DNA from 3 places in the Rhizobium sp. N731 genome. Region 2 is predicted to be linked to each of the others. Evidence: riboswitches for the same ligand, from Rfam matches in the RefSeq annotation. Region 2 holds a riboswitch; each other region holds the start of a gene.
What was found. Region 2 has a riboswitch for cobalamin ahead of cobU (bifunctional adenosylcobinamide kinase/adenosylcobinamide-phosphate guanylyltransferase). Riboswitches for the same ligand answer to the same signal wherever they lie in the genome.
Positions count from the first base shown of each region.

Region 1: linked by a shared signal. The riboswitch ahead of bluB (5,6-dimethylbenzimidazole synthase) and the one ahead of cobU (bifunctional adenosylcobinamide kinase/adenosylcobinamide-phosphate guanylyltransferase) in region 2 are both predicted to bind cobalamin.
Region 3: linked by a shared signal. The riboswitch ahead of nrdH (glutaredoxin-like protein NrdH) and the one ahead of cobU (bifunctional adenosylcobinamide kinase/adenosylcobinamide-phosphate guanylyltransferase) in region 2 are both predicted to bind cobalamin.

Region 1 is NZ_CP013601.1:2,427,341-2,431,664, reverse strand. It holds gene AMK02_RS11970 (TolB family protein) at 1-584, shown strand, start outside; gene AMK02_RS11965 (3-deoxy-7-phosphoheptulonate synthase) at 581-1,645, opposite strand; cobalamin riboswitch at 2,022-2,207, shown strand; gene bluB (5,6-dimethylbenzimidazole synthase) at 2,250-2,939, shown strand; gene AMK02_RS11955 (DUF2865 domain-containing protein) at 2,943-4,040, opposite strand; gene AMK02_RS11950 (YciI family protein) at 4,322-4,324, shown strand, end outside.
Region 2 is NZ_CP013601.1:2,557,509-2,561,832, reverse strand. It holds gene AMK02_RS12625 (chloride channel protein) at 1-782, opposite strand, end outside; cobalamin riboswitch at 1,009-1,157, shown strand; gene cobU (bifunctional adenosylcobinamide kinase/adenosylcobinamide-phosphate guanylyltransferase) at 1,597-2,106, shown strand; gene cobW (cobalamin biosynthesis protein CobW) at 2,113-3,168, shown strand; gene cobN (cobaltochelatase subunit CobN) at 3,172-4,324, shown strand, end outside.
Region 3 is NZ_CP013601.1:3,894,380-3,898,703, reverse strand. It holds gene AMK02_RS18875 (heavy metal translocating P-type ATPase) at 1-1,859, shown strand, start outside; cobalamin riboswitch at 2,268-2,493, shown strand; gene nrdH (glutaredoxin-like protein NrdH) at 2,756-2,977, shown strand; gene nrdI (class Ib ribonucleoside-diphosphate reductase assembly flavoprotein NrdI) at 2,991-3,404, shown strand; gene nrdE (class 1b ribonucleoside-diphosphate reductase subunit alpha) at 3,383-4,324, shown strand, end outside.

The DNA.
Region 1 (4,324 bases), 130 kb from region 2:
CGGACAAGACCGAATTCGGCAAGTCGGCCATCTATATCCTGCCGATCGAAGGCGGAACGCCGCGGCTCGTCACCCGGAACCAGCCCTCCTACTGGCATGGCTGGTCGCCTGATGGCCGCCAGCTCGCCTATTGCGGCATTCGCGACGACCTCTTCGATATCTATACGATCTCCGTCGACGGCGGCGCCGAAACGCGGCTGACGCATGGCGAGGGCCGCAACGATGGACCGGATTATTCGGCCGACGGACAATGGATCTACTTCAATTCCAGCCGCACCGGGCTGATGCAGATTTGGCGTATCCACCCCGACGGCACGGGCCTCGAGCAGGTAACGTCGGACAATCAGGGCAACTGGTTCGCCCATCCGTCGCCGAAAAATGACAAGGTGCTGATCCTGTCCTATGACCCCTCGGTTTTCGATCATCCGCGCGATCTCGACGTGCGGCTGCGGCTGATGGACATGGATGGCGGCAACCTGAAAACGCTGTTCGAACTTTTCGGTGGGCAGGGCACGATCAATGTGCCCTGCTGGTCTCCTGATGGCGAAGAATTCGCTTATGTGCGCTATTTCCCGGCTGATTAAGCCGCTGCCGCCTTGCGCCGCGCGCCAGCGGCTTTCGCCAGGTCTTCCAATACCGTCACCGACATGTTCCAGTCGATGCAGCCATCGGTGATAGACTGGCCGTAGACCAGCGGCTTGCCGGGAACGAGATCCTGGCGGCCGGCGACGAGGTTGCTTTCCACCATCATGCCCTTGATATGATAGTTTCCGGCGGCGATCTGCGAGGCCACGGAATGGACGACGAGCGGCTGGTTCATCGGGTCTTTGCCGCTGTTGGCATGGCTGGCGTCGATGAGGATGCGCGGGGCGACGCCGAGTTTAAGGCATTCCGCTGTGACGGCTTCGACATCGGCCGCCTCGTAATTCGGCCGCTTGCCGCCGCGCAGAATGATGTGGCAGTCCTCATTGCCCTTTGTCGAGGCGATTGCCGCCTGTCCGTCCTTGGTAACGGCCGGGAAGTGATGCGGTTGTGATGCGGCCATAATCGCGTCGAGTGCGACGCGAGCGCCGCCGTCGGTGCCGTTCTTGAAGCCGATCGGGCAGGAGAGGCCGGAGGCGAGCTGGCGATGGATCTGGCTTTCGGTCGTACGCGCGCCGATCGCGCCCCAGCTGACAAGGTCGGCAATGTATTGCGGCGTGATCGTCTCGAGGAATTCGACGCCAGCGGGCAGGCCCATTGCGTTGATGTCGAGCAGCAGGCGCCTGGCAATGCGAAGCCCTTCCTCGATGCGGTAGCTGCCGTCGAGATGCGGGTCGTTCATCAGACCCTTCCAGCCGACCGTGGTGCGGGGCTTTTCGAAATAGACGCGCATGACGATTTCCAGATCACTGGAGAAGCGCTGTCGCTGCTCGGCCAGCCGCGCGGCATATTCGCGTGCGGCAACCGGATCGTGGATGGAGCAGGGGCCGATGACGACGATCAGGCGGTCGTCTTCTCCCTCGAGGATCCGATGGATCGCATGACGGTTGCTGGTCACCGTCTCGCTGACGGCAACGGTTCGGGGGATTTCCGCGATGATATCTGCGGGTTTGGTCAGCGGGGTGATTTCGAGGATACGCAGATCATCAATGGTATCGGGCACGGTGTGGCTCCTGTTTGGTCATACCGTGCGGAAACAAAAAAAGCCGCCAGGTAGACTAGCGGCTGTTCGGGTGGTCGTCGCGTCGAATTCAGTTACGCACGGGCCCGCATCCGCTGGGAGCAGCGGTACCAATAAAATCGCGAGGCGTAGACAGAAGTGATCGACATGCGGCGTGTTTAGCGTGGCGGCCTTCCGTTGTCACGCAGAATCTGCGGCCCGAAAGAGGGCTTGGGCGTGCAGCAGTCTCTAATGCGTTTGCGAGCGTGGTCGTGACCAGCCGCCGCCTGTTCACCGGCATGTCAGGCGGAAAAATCGCTGTTTGCCTAACGGCCTCCTCGGGCTCGGCTGCCTCCGCTTGCCCGCGAAGCGCTTTCCTGAAATAGATACCTCGTCAGGTGCCCGCTTTCACGCGGGAGAATCGGGAATCCGGTGCAAGACCGGAACGTGCCCAACGCTGTAAGGCCGACGCTCGCCGCCTCATCATGCCACTGGCTTTTGCCGGGAAGGCTGCGGCAGACGGATGACGCCAAGTCAGAAGACCGGCCTGGCAAGATAGACCCAACCCGCGCGGACGGCGGGCGGTTGCGTTGTTGGGGATTTGACGATGCGACCCTTTGTTGAGGATGCCCTGTCGGAGGCATCCGGTTTTTCTCCGGCCGAACGCGAGGCCGTGTATCACGCGATCATGACCCGACGCGACGTGCGCAGCCAGTTCCTGCCCGATCCGTTGCCGGACGATGTCGTGGCGCGGCTTCTGACGGCCGCCCATCACGCTCCCTCCGTCGGCTTCCTGCAGCCGTGGAACTTCATCCTGGTGAAAAGCGAATCCGTGCGCGCGCGTGTCCGGGACGCTTTTGCAAAGGCCAACGAAGAGGCGGCACTGATGTTCGACGGCGAACGGCGGCAGGCGTACCGCTCCCTCAAGCTCGAAGGCATCGTGGAGGCGCCGCTCGGCATATGCGTGACCTGCGATCCCACCCGCGGCGGCAGCGTGGTGCTGGGACGGACGCACAATCCGCGGATGGATTCCTATTCGACCGTTTGCGCAATCCAGAATCTCTGGCTTGCGGCCCGCGCCGAAGGGGTCGGCATCGGCTGGGTCAGCATCTTTCGTGAAGGCGACCTGAAAACAATTCTCGGCATACCCGAGCATATCGAGGTGGTCGCGTGGCTCTGTGCCGGCTTTGTCGACCGGCTTTATGATGAACCGGAACTCTCGGTCAAAGGTTGGCGGCAGCGGCTACCGCTCGAGGAACTCGTGTTCCATGATGGATGGGGACGCAACGACCCTTAGCGATTACTGCTGTTGTGGTTGCGGGCCCGCCGTTGCCGGATTGGCAAGGTCGATCGAGCCCTGGTCGCCGGCAAGGAATTGCGGGCCGACCTGACGGACCTTGTTCTGCGTGGGGTCGTAGGGACGTTCGGGAACGGATGGCTGCGGCGGGGCTGATGCTGCCGCGGTATCTTTCGCCGGCGGATTGGTGCGGACCGTCGTGATCGAGCCCTGCTGCGGCGGTTCGCTCAGGGCCTGCTTGCCGCGCATCTCCTCGTAATAGGCGGTGAGATTGCAGGCGCAGGAATTTTTTTCGCCAGGCGCGCGGTTCTTGTAGGCAAAGGCGTTCTTCATGGCGCTATAGGGCGCACCCGTTGCGGCCGAAATCATGTTCGAGGCTTCGGTGCTGGTCACGTCGCGATAAAAGAGCTCGGTCTCGATGTCGGGGCACATCTTGGCGCAGGTCTGGGCATCGCGGCCGAAATCGACCGAGGTGGTGTTCGAACTGATCGGGAAGAAGCCGCCGTCGCAGCTGCGAACGCAGATGGTGCTGACCGGCGAAAACATTTCGGTCCTCGGCAGACCATAACGCGGATCGGCCTCTTCACCGCCGCCGAGCGGGATGAATGTGTCGGTGCGCATCGCCTGTTCCTCTACGCTTGGGGCGGGCTCGCTGGCGCTGCGCTCTGTCGGGGCATAGAAATTTTCGCTGTTGCAGCCATTGCGTTCGAGTGCCGCCGTCAATTCTCGGCGCGCGTCGTCATCGCCGGCCTGGCTGCGCAGCTCGTTGCGGCGGTCCTGGAGATAACGGATATTATCGATCATCCGGGCTTCGGCGTCAGAAAGCTCGGCGCAAAAATCGGCATTCTCACCGCCGATCACGACCATGCTGCCTGAGGTGCAGCCATAGCTGCGCAGATCGTTGCGGACTTTGCGCAATTCGAGGTTTTGCTCGGCGATTGCGCTGGCATATTGGCGCGCTTCCGGACCGTTATTGTTGCCGATCGATCGTGGTAGGTCGGCAAGGCGACCGCGCAAGTCATTGCAAATAGCGCTGCTTTGTGCGGCGGCCGGCGATGCCAGCGCAAGCACAAGAGCAAGAGACAGGTGTCGGCGTTTCACGGCGTTGTCCGGGAATGAGAAAGTGTCGATCGGTCAAGGGTGGCGTCCATCCGCCGTACCTTGTCTCTTAACGTGTTTCTCTTAATAAGCTTGGATCAATTCCTAGCGCATTTTCGAGATTTTATCCAGAAGACGCAGGTAATCTTCCGTCAGGTAAGTCGGCACAGCATTGCACCCGGAGGCGGACACTGCAGCCGTCAACAGCAGTTCCCTTCTTCATACGAATTGTTATTCTCGGCGCTCGTTCCTGTGGGGAATTGGCTTTCACTGAGGATGAAGCAATG
Region 2 (4,324 bases):
ACGCCGGCGCAGAAGACGCCGAGCAGCAGCGCCGGGATATAATCGGCCGGCACGACCGAGCCGAAGCTGCCGATATCGATGGTGAAATCGCCCTGGACAAGCAACCTTGCGATGAGGGTTGAAACGAGGGCGGAGACGACGACCGGGGTCAACGACACGATGGTATAGGTGCCGATGATCAGCTCGAAGGCGTAGAAGGCGCCCGTCAGCGGCGCGTTGAAGGCGGCGGCGATGGCGCCGGCCGCGCCGCAACCGACGAGGATGCGCAGGTCCGAGCGGCGTAGCTGCAGCTTCAGGCCGAATTTGGAGGCGATGCCGGCGGCGAGCTGGGTATAGCCGGCCTCCAGGCCGACGGAGGCGCCGAAGCCGTTGGAGATCAGGTTCTGTACGGCAACGATGATGCTATCGGTCAGGGAGAGGCGGCCGCCATGCAGTGCGTTCGCCTCGATCGGGTCGACCATTGGTTTCTTGCGCCGTTTGGCGAGGACCAGGAGCAGTAGGCCGAGCAGGGCGCCACCGATGACGGGGGCGGTGAGCAGCAGCATCTTGTCCTCGATGGCAGACGCGCTCAGCCTGTCGCTGTCGGCGATGCCGAAAACAAGCTGGTGCAGTTGGTTGGAGACATAGCTCATGCCGGTCACGGCAAGGCCCGAAGCGATGCCGACGATGGCGCCTGTCAGCGACAGGCCAACTTCGCTGCGGCGCGTCAGCGCACGCAGCCGCCCCGGATCGAAGAAAACACGCAGCGTGCGCAGGCGGCGCCGATCCAATTTCATAAGCATGGCTAGACAACTAGGCGAGGAGAGGCCGGGTCAAGGGCGGAGGTGCGGTTGCCTTGCAACGCAATTGCGGCGAAAAGCCGACCGGCGGGTCAAATATTTATGACGTAAGCATCTGATAAAAGACGATATTTCCGGTAGAGTCAGCGGTGTTGGCTGGCCTTTCGCGCAACGTTGCGGGAAGGTGTTTGCGAAGGTCGGTTGACTTCACCCGCCGGCTTGCCTAACCATCCGAGGAATAACGGATGGTTCCGGATCGGCATTTCGCTTTCCGGATGAAAAGGGAATGTGACGGGGCGGACCCACATCGGGCGCCTTCATCACAGCCGACCCCGCGACTGTAGAGCGGTCAGGGTCTTCCATCCGGCATCGAACCCTTTCGGCTGGCGGGCTGCAATCGTGCAGGCGGGTGGGATGGGCGACATGCCGGAAAAGCCACTGGAAATGCATGGTGATCAACCGGGGTCGGACGCCTCTATCTCTACGAATCGTCCACCTTTTCATCGAGGCAGCCGGGAAGGCGAGGCAGATCCGCTGGCACGATCAGGGGCGACCGGGCTTCCGGTTCGCCCCGATCGCCGCCGATAACCGCGAGCCAGGAGACCTGCCTTCCGTGCCGGGCGAAAAGCCCAACCCTGGGCAAGAGACCCGCTGCCAGCACGGAGGTTGTTTTGGCTGAACGAACGAATTCAGTGCCGCCTGCGGTGGTGCGATACAGTGGCGGCGGTGCGGTGATTTCGGACGCTTATGTCGAGTATGCGGGTGTCACAGCCTCGACGGCTAACGGCCACATCTTCTCTCCGAAGGCCGCTTCAGTATGACCACCACCCTCATCCTCGGCGGCGCACGCTCCGGCAAATCCCGTTTTGCCGAAAATCTCGTTATGGCAAGCGGCCTCGAGCGCCACTACCTCGCCACCGGCCGTGCCTGGGACGAGGAGATGCGGACGCGTATTGCCCAGCACAAGGCCGATCGCGGCCCCTCCTGGACGACGCATGAGGAGCCCCTCGATCTCGTCGAGAAGCTTACCGCCATCGACCGCGAGAGGCGCATTGTGCTGATCGACTGCCTGACGCTCTGGGTGACCAATCTGATAATGGAGGAGCGAGATATCCCAGCGGAGTTTACGGCGCTAGCCGATTTCCTGCCTAGCGCCAGGGCGCGGATCGTCGTTGTTTCCAACGAGGTTGGCCTCGGCATCGTGCCTGACAATCGAATGGCGCGCGATTTTCGCGATCATGCCGGACGGCTGCACCAAATAATCGCGGCGAAGGCCGACGAAGTCTATTTCATCGCGGCCGGTCTGCCGTTGAAAATGAAGGGTTGAAGTTCCATGAACCAGCAGAAAATCCCCGCAACCGTCATCACCGGCTTCCTCGGCGCCGGCAAGACGACGATGATCCGCAACCTGCTCACCAATGCCGGCGGCAAAAAGATTGCGCTTATCATCAACGAGTTCGGCGATCTCGGTGTCGATGGCGAGGTGCTGAAGGGCTGCGGCGCGGAGAATTGCAGCGAGGACGATATCATCGAACTCACCAATGGCTGCATCTGCTGCACCGTCGCCGACGATTTCATCCCAACGATGACGAAGCTTCTGGAGCGCGAACAGCGGCCCGACCATATCGTCATCGAAACCTCCGGCCTCGCCCTGCCGCAGCCGCTGGTCGCCGCCTTTAACTGGCCTGATATCCGCACCCAGGTGACCGTCGACGGCGTCATTACGGTGGTCGACAGCGCGGCCGTTGCCGCCGGTCGTTTCGCCGACGACCATGATGCGGTCGAGGCGGCGCGTAGCGAAGACGACTCGCTCGATCATGAGAGCCCGATCGAGGAGCTGTTCGAAGACCAGCTCACATGCGCCGATCTCATCGTGCTCAACAAGACCGACCTGATCGATGGCGATGGCCTGGGCCGCGTGAAGAGCGAAGTTGCCTCCCGCGTCGCCCGCAAGCCGGTCATGATCGAGGCCAGGAATGGCGAGGTGCCGGCCGGCGTGTTGCTCGGCCTCGGCATCGGCACGGAAGACGATATCGCCAACCGCAAGTCCCATCACGAGCTGGAGCACGAGGAAGGGACGCCGCACGACCACGACGAATTCGACAGCTTCGTTGTCGAACTCGGCGCCGTTTCCGATCCGACAGGCTTTGTCGAGAAGCTGAAGGGCATCATCGCTGAGCATGACGTGCTGCGCCTCAAGGGCTTCATCGACGTTTCGAACAAGCCAATGCGCCTGCAGTTGCAGGCCGTCGGCAGCCGCATCGACCAGTATTTCGACCGCGCCTGGGCAGCGGGCGAGGCGCGCCGCACGCGCCTTGTCGTCATCGGCTGGCACGAAATGAACCAGGACGCGGTGCGCAAGGCGATCGAAGCGCTCATTCAGGGATAATCGATGCATCTGCTTCTGGCCCAGCAGGGAACGATCAGCGACGGCGAGGAGGCGATCGACCTCGGCCAGTCGCCGGGCGATATCCTGTTCCTGTCGGCTGCCGACACCGAGCTTGCCGCGATCGCGGCCGCCTATCGCGAGTGTGAGGGGATGTCGCATTCGCTGAGGCTCGCGAACCTGATGAACCTCAAGCATCCGATGTCGGTCGATACCTATGTCGAGCGAACGGCCCGGCATGCCAAGCTGATCGTCGTGCGTGCGCTCGGCGGCGCCAGCTATTTCCATTATACGCTGGAGGCGCTGCACGCCGTTGCCGCCCGCAACGGGGCACTGATTGCGGTATTGCCTGGCGATGCCAAGCCGGATGCCGGGCTGGTTCCTTTCTCCAATGTTGACCTCGACGATCTCAACGCGCTCTGGGCCTATCTGATCGAAGGCGGCGACGCCAATGCGCGGGATTTTCTCACTTATGCATCGGCGATGCTGTCAGGGGCGGAGAAGCCGGCGCCGGCCGCGCCTTTGATGAAGGCTGGCATCTGGTGGCCGGGGCGGGGGCTGGTTGGAACTGAGGAGTGGAAGAGGCTGGTTTCTGGCACTTCTGCGGAAACACCCCCCTCTGCCCTGCCGGAGACCTCCCCCACAGGGGGGGAGATCGGCAAGGAGCGAGACCGTCGCCCTGCATCAGTTGTTTGGAGAAGCCCTGTCGGCGACTCGATCTCCCCCCTTGTGGGGGAGATGCCCGGCAGGGCAGAGGGGGGTACCGCACGCGCGGACGAAGATAAGGGCGAACATTCGACGGAAAAGGTGGATACCGAACTTACGATCCGCTCTATCGTCGCCATCGCGTTCTACCGCGCCCTCGTCCAAAGTGGAGAAACCCGACCCATCGAAGCCCTGATCGAGGCGTTGCAAGCGCAGGGCCTGCACCCGCTGCCGGTCTTCGCCTATAGCCTCAAAGACCCCGTCTCCAAAGGAATCCTCGAATCCATCTTCGCCGACCTCAAGCCCCATGTCGTCATCAACACCACAGGCTTTGCCGTCTCCGCCCCTGGTGCCGATCGCGAGCCGACCGTGCTTGAGGTCAATGACGCCATCGTGCTGCAGGCAATCCTGTCGGCCTCGTCGCGGGACGCCTGGGAGGCTTCGTCTCAAGGTC
Region 3 (4,324 bases), 1.3 Mb from region 2:
GTCCTTGGTGGCGGAGCAGGAAAGGCCGCCTGACCATTTTTTCGGGTGCGGCACTCATTGTCGCCTATGCCGTCGGCCATCTCGTGCCGGCGATCGCGTCCTATGCCTTCTTGGTCGCGATACTGGTCGGTCTGCTGCCGATTGCGCGGCGAGCCGTCATGGCGGCTTTGTCAGGCACGCCGTTTTCGATCGAGATGCTGATGACGATCGCCGCCGTCGGCGCCGTCATCATCAATGCGGGCGAGGAAGCGGCAACGGTCGTATTCCTGTTCCTCGTCGGCGAGCTGCTCGAAGGCGTGGCGGCGGGCAGGGCGCGTGAAAGCATCCAGTCGCTGACGGCCCTGGTGCCGAAGACCGCGCTGCTCGAAGACAATGGGCAGATGCGCGAGGTGCCGGCGGAAAGTCTTGCCGTCGGCGCGGTCATCATGGTTCGTCCCGGCGACCGCATCTCTGCCGACGGCGTCATCGTATCAGGCGAGAGCGCGATCGACGAGGCTCCGGTGACGGGCGAGAGCACGCCGGTGCGTAAGGGCGTCGATGCCGTCGTCTATGCCGGTACGGTCAATGGCGATGCGGTGCTCAGGGTTCGCGTCACGGCAGCCGCTGCCGACAATACCATTGCTCGCGTCGTCAAGCTGGTGGAAGAAGCGCAGGAATCGAAGGCGCCGACGGAGCGGTACATCGATCGGTTTTCGCGCTACTACACGCCAGGTGTCGTCGTCGTCGCCGCACTGTTCGCGGTCATTCCGCCGCTGTTTTTCGGCGGCGCGTGGAGTGAATGGATCTACAAAGGCCTTGCCATCCTGCTTATTGGCTGCCCCTGCGCCCTCGTCATCTCGACGCCGGCGGCGATCGCCGCTTCGCTGTCGGCGGCCGCACGGCGCGGATTGCTGATGAAGGGCGGCGCGGTCCTGGAGACGCTCGGCAAGGTGACGATGGTCGCCTTCGACAAGACGGGCACGCTGACGGAAGGCAAGCCTCGGGTCACCGACATCCTTTCCTTCGGATTGAGCGAGGCGCAGCTCCTGTCGCGCGCGGCTGTGCTCGAGCAGGGCTCCAGCCATCCGCTGGCACTGGCGATTCTCCACCGCGCCAAAGCGGACGGCGTGCCCGTGCCGCCCGCCTTCGAACTGGAAGCGCTGCCGGGCAAGGGGGTCACCGGCAAGGTCGGCGGCGAGACAGTGGATCTCTTGTCGCCGCCTGCCGCACGCGAGCGTGGGGCGCTCAACGCGGAACAGGAGGCGCGTATTGCAGGGCTCAATGATGAGGGCAAGAGCGTATCGGTGCTGCTCGTCAATGGCGCTGCGGCCGGCCTGATCGCCATGCGCGACGAGCCGCGCGAGGATGCCGAAGTGGGGCTCTCGGCGCTCAAATCGGCCGGTGTCAAGGCGATGATGCTGACGGGCGACAACAAGCGGACGGCGGCCGCCGTCGCCGGCATGCTCGGTATCGACTGGCGCGGCGAGATGATGCCCGAGGACAAGCAGCGGGTCGTCGGTGAATTGAAGCGTGAAGGTTTCGTCGTCGCCAAGGTCGGCGACGGCATCAACGACGCGCCGGCGCTCGCCGCCGCCGACATCGGCATCGCCATGGGTGGCGGCACGGATGTGGCGCTGGAGACGGCCGATGCCGCCGTGCTGCACGGACGCGTCGGCGACGTGGCGCGGATGATCGCGCTTTCCAAGCGCACGATGCGCAATATCTTGCAGAATATCACCATCGCGCTCGGGCTGAAGGCTTTCTTTCTGGTGACCACGATCGCCGGCATTACCGGGCTCTGGCCGGCGATCCTCGCCGATACCGGCGCCACCGTGCTGGTGACGATCAATGCGCTGCGATTGCTTCGGATAAAGGTATGAACCCGACTGGCGGCGGGAAGACTGCCGATTCCGGCCTACCCGGGAATCGAAAATAGCGGAGCGGGCCATCTGCCGGCTCTCAGTTTGCTGACAAAGTCTCCTCCGTCATGCTCGGCCTTGTGCCGAGCGTCTAACCACCGCAATTTTAGGCAGGAAAACGGTTTAATTTTCAGATGCTTATTTGGACGTGCTCAGATCCTCGGCACAAGGCCGAGGATGACGTCGCGGGTTGCAGTGCTTTGTCAGCAGCCTAGGAGCCAGCTTGTCGGCCGGTTCACGTCGAGGCCTTCTCCACGGCCTGTTTTCGTTAAGCTTTCGTTATCCCTGTTTTTCACAGGAATACAGCGATTTCAAACCTGCCGTAACGCAATGCACAAACCATCCGTTGACGTGAATTCGGATTCGCGTACTATATCTAGTGTTCGAGGTTCCCTCGATTCGTGAGGATCGAGGGCTAAGACGGGAATACGGTGCGTGGCGCCATCATGGCGCGGCGATGCCGGAGCTGCCCCCGCAACTGTAAGCGGCGAGCAACTGCCCGATTTCAGGTCACTGAGGCATGATGCCTTGGGAAGGCTGGGGCAGAGTGCTTCGACCCGTGAGCCAGGAGACCTGCCTTGAACGAAACGTCCACGGGCGGGGTGTCCGGAAGGTCGCGTGATCGAAGGCGGAATGATCCGCGCCTGTTGCGCTGCCCCGAACGTCCGCATGAGCACTTCGGGGTTTGAAGTCATGTCGAGAACATCAAGGCCGTCGCCCGCGCACATCCTGCGAGGGATGATATCAGGCGTTTAAAGCGCCAACCTTGCCACATCATTATCAAGCATTGTCCCGGACGCCGTACGGCGCCCGATCCAGCCCTGCGTCCTGAATCCATTGACATCACGAGGAACATGATGAGCGTTACCGTTTACAGCAAGCCGGCCTGCGTCCAATGCACCGCCACCTACCGCGCCCTCGACCGCCTGGGCGTGGACTATGAAATCGTCGATATCTCCCAGGATACCGAAGCGCTCGATCGTGTGCGCGGCATGGGCTACATGCAGGTTCCGGTCGTGGTTGCCGGCAGCCAGCATTGGGCGGGTTTCCGACCCGACATGATCAGCGCGCTTTCCTGAGCTGAGAAAAGCGATGGGGCTGATTGTCTATTATTCCAGCCGATCCGGAAATACCCATCGTTTCGTCGAGAAGCTGGGGCTGCGCGCGGCGCGCATTCCCCTTGGCGCTGAGGACATCCATATCCGCGAACCTTATGTGCTGATCTTGCCTACCTATTGCGGCGACGGCGGCCCCGGGATCGTAAAGGGAGCCGTGCCCAAGCCGGTGATCCGTTTCCTCAACGAGGCGGAAAACCGCTCCAACATCCGCGGCGTGATTGCCGCGGGCAACAGCAATTTCGGCGAGACCTACGGGCTAGCCGGCGATGTCATCTCGAACAAGTGCCAGGTGCCGTACCTTTATCGGTTCGAGCTTCTGGGAACGGCCGAGGATGTCGCCAATGTCAAAGACGGGATGGGACGATTTTGGACACGGGAACAAATCTGACGCGGGATGCGGGCGCAAAACCGCTGAAGGCGGCTGAAACGCTCGATTATCACGCGCTGAACGCGATGCTGAACCTCTATGACGATGACGGCAAGATCCAACTCGACAAGGATCGCATGGCGGCCAGGCAATATTTCCTGCAGCATGTGAACCAGAACACCGTGTTTTTTCACAATCTTCGAGAAAAGCTCGATTACCTCGTCACTGAGGGCTATTACGAGCAGGAGGTGCTCGACCAATATTCCTTCAATTTCGTCCGCGACCTTTTCGATCAGGCCTATGCCAGGAAATTCCGTTTTCCCACTTTCCTCGGCGCTTTCAAATATTACACCAGCTACACGCTGAAGACCTTCGACGGAAAGCGTTATCTCGAGCGCTATGAGGACCGCATCTGCATGGTGGCGCTGACCTTGGCGCGGGGCGACGAGGCCCTTGCCCGCGACATGGTCGACGAGATCATTTCCGGCCGCTTCCAGCCGGCGACGCCGACCTTTCTCAATGCCGGCAAGAAGCAGCGCGGCGAACTGGTTTCCTGTTTCCTGCTGCGCGTCGAGGACAATATGGAATCGATCGGCCGGTCGATCAATTCGGCGCTGCAATTGTCGAAGCGCGGTGGCGGCGTGGCCCTGTCGCTGACGAACATCCGCGAGGCCGGTGCGCCCATCAAGCAGATCGAGAACCAGTCCTCCGGCATCATCCCGGTGATGAAACTGCTCGAAGACAGCTTCTCCTATGCCAACCAGCTCGGTGCGCGCCAGGGGGCGGGCGCGGTTTATCTCAACGCCCATCATCCCGACATCATGCGCTTTCTCGACACCAAGCGGGAAAATGCCGACGAGAAAATCCGCATCAAGACACTGTCGCTCGGCGTCGTCGTGCCCGATATCACTTTCGAACTCGCCAGGAACAATGAGGACATG